2 regions of the Pseudarthrobacter sp. MOO13 genome follow, and region 1 is predicted to be linked to the other one. Evidence: riboswitches for the same ligand, from Rfam matches in the RefSeq annotation. Region 1 holds a riboswitch; the other holds the start of a gene.

The links. A riboswitch is a leader RNA that binds a small molecule or an ion and turns the genes downstream of it on or off. The one in region 1 is predicted to bind glycine.
Region 2: it holds a riboswitch for glycine, as region 1 does, so the genes downstream of both, gcvP (aminomethyl-transferring glycine dehydrogenase) here and gcvP (aminomethyl-transferring glycine dehydrogenase) in region 1, are expected to answer to the same signal.

What each region holds. Positions count from the first base shown of each region.
Region 1 covers NZ_CM177848.1:3,666,629-3,669,081, reverse strand. The annotation lists gene gcvP (aminomethyl-transferring glycine dehydrogenase) at 1-1,069, opposite strand, end outside; glycine riboswitch at 1,229-1,329, opposite strand; glycine riboswitch at 1,620-1,718, shown strand; glycine riboswitch at 1,719-1,814, shown strand; gene cycA (D-serine/D-alanine/glycine transporter) at 1,863-2,453, shown strand, end outside.
Region 2 covers NZ_CM177848.1:3,314,878-3,317,330, reverse strand. The annotation lists gene AC4EEO_RS15135 (MFS transporter) at 1-491, opposite strand, end outside; gene AC4EEO_RS15130 (TetR/AcrR family transcriptional regulator) at 575-1,111, shown strand; glycine riboswitch at 1,221-1,317, shown strand; gene gcvP (aminomethyl-transferring glycine dehydrogenase) at 1,507-2,453, shown strand, end outside.

The sequences.
Region 1 (2,453 bases):
TCAGGCCGTCGGGGCCGTGGTAAACGGCGTAGAAGGAGGACACGATGGCCAGCAGCGCCTGGGCGGTGCAGATGTTGGATGTGGCCTTCTCGCGGCGGATGTGCTGCTCGCGGGTCTGCAAAGCCAGGCGGTAAGCGGGAACGCCGGCATCGTCCTTGGACACCCCAACCAGGCGGCCGGGCAGGGAACGTTCCAGGCCCTTTCGGACGGCCATGTAGGCGGCGTGCGGCCCCCCAAAGAACAACGGCACACCAAAACGCTGGGCCGAGCCGACAGCAATGTCCGCGCCCTGCTCGCCCGGAGGGGTAATCAGGGTCAGGGCCAGCAGGTCCGCAGCCACCGTGACCAGCGCGCCCCGGTCCTTGGCAGCGGTGATCACGGCGGATTGGTCCCACACCCGGCCGGAGACCCCGGGCTGCTGCAGCACGACGCCATTGATGTCGCCCTCGGGCAGGCCCTTGGACAGGTCCGCGACCTCCACCTCGAAGCCCAGCGCCTCCGCACGGCCCCTGACAATAGCGATGGTCTGCGGAAGTACGTCGATGTCCAGGACAGTCTTGCCGTCCTTGGCTGCCGCGGACTTGTTGGCGCGGCGCATCAGGAGCACGGCCTCGGCCACGGCGGTGGCTTCATCCAGCAAGGAAGCGTTGGCTATCGGGAGCGCCGTCAGGTCCTGCACCATGGTCTGGAAGTTCAGCAGCGCCTCAAGCCGGCCCTGCGAGATTTCCGGCTGGTAGGGCGTGTAGGCGGTGTACCAGGCCGGGGATTCCAGGATGTTGCGGCGGATCACCGGCGGCGTCACGGTGTCGTAGTAACCCTGGCCGATCATCTGGACGGCAGTCTTGTTCTTCGCGGCAAGCTTCCGCAGTTCCGTGAGGACTTCAACCTCGCTGAGGGCGTCGGTCAGCTTGAGCGCAGTTTCCTGCCGGATGGACGCGGGGACGGCCACGTCAACCAGGCCGTCCACGCTGTCGTATCCCACGGCCTTGAGCATGGTGTCGACGTCGGCCTGGCGGCGCGCACCGATATGGCGGTCCACGAAGGATGTTGGAAGCGACTGAATCGTCATGAGGAACTCCAGGTCTGGCCGGCCAGGGTGGCACAGCGTGGGATGGGTTCCTCCCCGCTCTGTATTGGACCTGAGAGATTCCGCGTTGCCTGCTGGTGGCAGGGGACCGCTTGCACCGTCGGTGAACCAGGCCGGAGCCTGGTTGCTTTCCAGAGTCGCCTCGCCGTGACGGTACATGGGCCTGAGAGATTCCTGGGGAGGATTTGCTCCTACGGCGCCTGCCCGGTGATTCGCCGGGAGGACTCTCCCGTCACAGCTCGAAAGGCTTATTCAAATGTGGGTGATTCGGCTCACAAGGTATCGGGACGAACCCGTCATTGGCAAATCGGCCAGGTGCGGTGAGGGGCTTGACTGGGCGCGTGACGCCTTCGTTCCCCGCTTGTGTCGGAAGGGGTTTGACATTCGATCGTGACGGACACCACACTGAACCCGGGATTGGCGCCGCCGGTGGCTGGCTCAGCGTATCCGGAGCGGCCTACCAGTCGGCGCCTGTCCCGTGCATGCCCGGCGGCGGCCCAAAAAGCCGCCGACCTCCAACTGAATACGCCTTCGACCTGCGGCGGGAGAGTCCTGCCGGGTACACCCAGCAGGCGCCGTAGGAGCAAACCCTCCCCAGGAAACTCTCAGGCCCACGTACCGCCGCGGACAGGCAACTCTGGAAAGCAGCCGGGCATGACCTTGGCTCACCGACGGTGCAAGCGGCTTTGGCTGCGGAAACTCTCAGGTCCACAACAGAGCGGGGAGGAACCAAATCTTTGCGGCTCCAAAAGCCGCTTTATCGATGGAGTTCCTCATGGCGATTCATCCCCCCACGTCCAACAGCGAACCAGCCCGCGGCCAGGGTGCTGCCACGGCGGCCCGCAGCGGGCCTCCCCACCTGGAACGGCAACTCACCAACCGGCATATCCAGCTCATCGCCATTGGTGGCGCGATCGGCACAGGCCTGTTCATGGGTTCCGGCAAGACCATTTCCGCCGCCGGACCTTCCGTGATCTTCGTGTACATGATCATCGGCTTCATGCTTTTCTTCGTCATGCGGGCCATGGGCGAGTTGCTGCTGAGCAACCTGAACTACAAGTCCTTCAGTGATTTCGCCGCCGACCTCCTGGGTCCGTGGGCAGGCTTCTTCACCGGGTGGACGTACTGGTTCTGCTGGGTGATCACCGGAATCGCGGACGTCATCGCCATCGCCGGGTACTCAAAAGAACTTTGGCCGGCGCTGCCGCTTTGGATCCCGGGCCTGGCCACGGTGGGCATCCTGCTGCTGCTGAACCTCGCCACGGTCAAGGCGTTCGGCGAGACAGAGTTCTGGTTCGCCCTCATCAAGATCGTCGCCATCGCGGCCCTGATCATCGTGGGACTTTTCATGATCTTCACCGGTTTC
Region 2 (2,453 bases), 350 kb from region 1:
GCGCCGCCGGAGAATCCGGCAGCCCAGATGGCGACGGCCATCCGCCGGCGGTTGGGCTCCGGGAAGATGTTGCGGATCAGCGACAAGGTGGAGGGCATCAGCATCGCCCCGAAGAACCCCAGTGCGGCCCGTCCGGCGATCAGCCACTCCGCGGAGGGCGCAAAAGCCGTTGCGGCGGACAATCCGGCAAAGCCCGTGCTGCCGATAATGAGCAACCGGCGCCGCCCAATCCTGTCGCCAAGGCTTCCCATCGATACCAGGAGACCGGCCAATACCAGTGGATAAGCGTCAATAATCCACAACACGTGCACGCCGGAGGGTTCCAGGGCGCGGGTGATGGCGGGCAGGGCGAATGTCAGGGCGGTATTGTCCACGGCGACGAGCAGTACCGGGAACATCAGCAGCCCCAGTGCGAGCCAGTCGCGCCGCGGGGACCGCCCGGCCGCTCCGCCGCTGCGTGCAGGCGCCGAGGTCGAAGGGGAAGTCGTCATAAAATAACTATACCGTCCAGACGGTACAGTTTAAAACCTTGCCGTTTCCCTTTTCGACGCCGGCGGAAGGCATGATGGGAAGCATGCCCCGAAAGCCTGTAGCCCGTGATGCGGTCCTTGACGCCTTCGAAACCCTCTTGATCGACGTGGGGGAGCGGGCGGCCACGCTCGACGCGGTGGCCAAAAAGGCAGGCGTGTCCAAGGGGGGACTGCTGTACCACTTCCCCAACAAGGAAGCGCTCATCGAAGTGCTGCTGGACCGCCTGGACGGGCTGGCCAAAGAGGACGCCGACGCCATGGCCGCGGCCGCCGAGGGGGCGGCGGCCTACTTCATCCGCTCCTCCGTCTGGGCGGACACTCCGCTGGACCGGGCCATCGTTGCCGCCACCAGGCTGGCGGAAGTGGCGCACCAGGAAACGCGGCGCCGTTTCGCGGCCATCCAGCAGCGGTGGCTGGACGAGATCGCGGCCGACGTGGGGCCGGGGCTGGCCAAAGCGGTCTTGTATATGGGGGACGGGCTGTATTTCAACGCCATGTTGTCCGTGGGTCCGGCGCCGCAAGGGGGAGCGGCGGCTGACGTGGAGGAACTCCTGGCGGCCCTTGAGCGGCTTCGCAGGTAGCCTCCGCCATTTGCCGGGAAGGGTTGCGGCATAGGACAATGGAATGTTGTGAGGGCTGTCACCGGCCCGCATGATCCAGCACATGGCTGGTTTACAAGTGAATAGCCTTTGATCTGCGGCGGGAGAGTTCTGCCGGTGTACAGGCAGGCGCCGTAGGAGCAAATCCTCCCCAGGAATCTCGCAGGCCCCCGTACCGCCGCGGCGAGGCGCCTCTGGAAAGCAGCAGGCGGTTCCCATGACCCCCAATCGGGGATTCGGAGCCGGTGTGCTCACCGACGGTGCAAGCGGGTCCTGCCAGGCAGGCACCGCGGAAACTCTCAGGTCCAATACAGAGCGGGGAGGAACCCGAATCGCTGTGGCGTACCCTGCGCCGCCTGAGTAAATGGAGTTCCTTCGTGCCGGTTAGCCCAGCCTCCACCACTTTCGTCGACCGCCATATCGGTGCGCGCCGCCAGGCCGACGTCGATACCATGCTCAAAGCCGTTGGCTACGACACTGTCGACTCACTGGTTGACACCGCCGTCCCCAAGGTCATCCGTCAGGAATCTGCCCTTCGTCTGCAGGACGCCCTCAGCGAGGTTGAAGTCCTCACGGAACTGCGGAAGCTTGCCGCCAAGAACAAGACGGCAGTCCAGATGATCGGCCAGGGCTACTACGACACCGTGACGCCGCCGGTGATCCGCCGCAACATCCTGGAATCCCCGGCCTGGTACACCGCCTACACCCCGTACCAGCCGGAAATCTCGCAGGGCCGGCTCGAGGCACTGCTGAACTTCCAGACCATGGTGCAGGACCTGGTGGGACTGCCCATCGCCAACGCCTCGCTGCTGGATGAAGCCACCGCCGTGGCCGAGGCCGTGCTCCTGATGCGCCGCGCCAACAAGTCCGCGGGAGCGAAGGACGGCAAGACGGTCCTGGACATCGACGTTCTTCCGCAGACCATCGCCATCGTGCAGGGTCGCGCCGAGGCGCTGGGCTTCGAGGTGGAGGTCGCGGACCTGTCCAAGGGCCTGCCGGAGGGTGCCATCAATGGCGTCGTGCTGCAGCAGCCCGGCGCCTCCGGCCGGGTGTGGGACCAGTCCGCCGTCATTACCGCTGCCAAGGACCGCGGCGCGCTGGTTACGGTGGCTGCGGACCTGCTGGCCCTGACACTGATCACACCTCCGGGCGAGCAGGGCGCGGACATTGCCGTTGGCTCGGCCCAGCGCTTTGGTGTGCCGTTGTTCTTTGGGGGGCCGCACGCCGCCTACATGGCTGTCCGCAAGGGCCTGGAACGTTCCCTGCCCGGCCGCCTGGTTGGGGTGTCCAAGGACGACGCCGGCGTTCCCGCTTACCGCCTGGC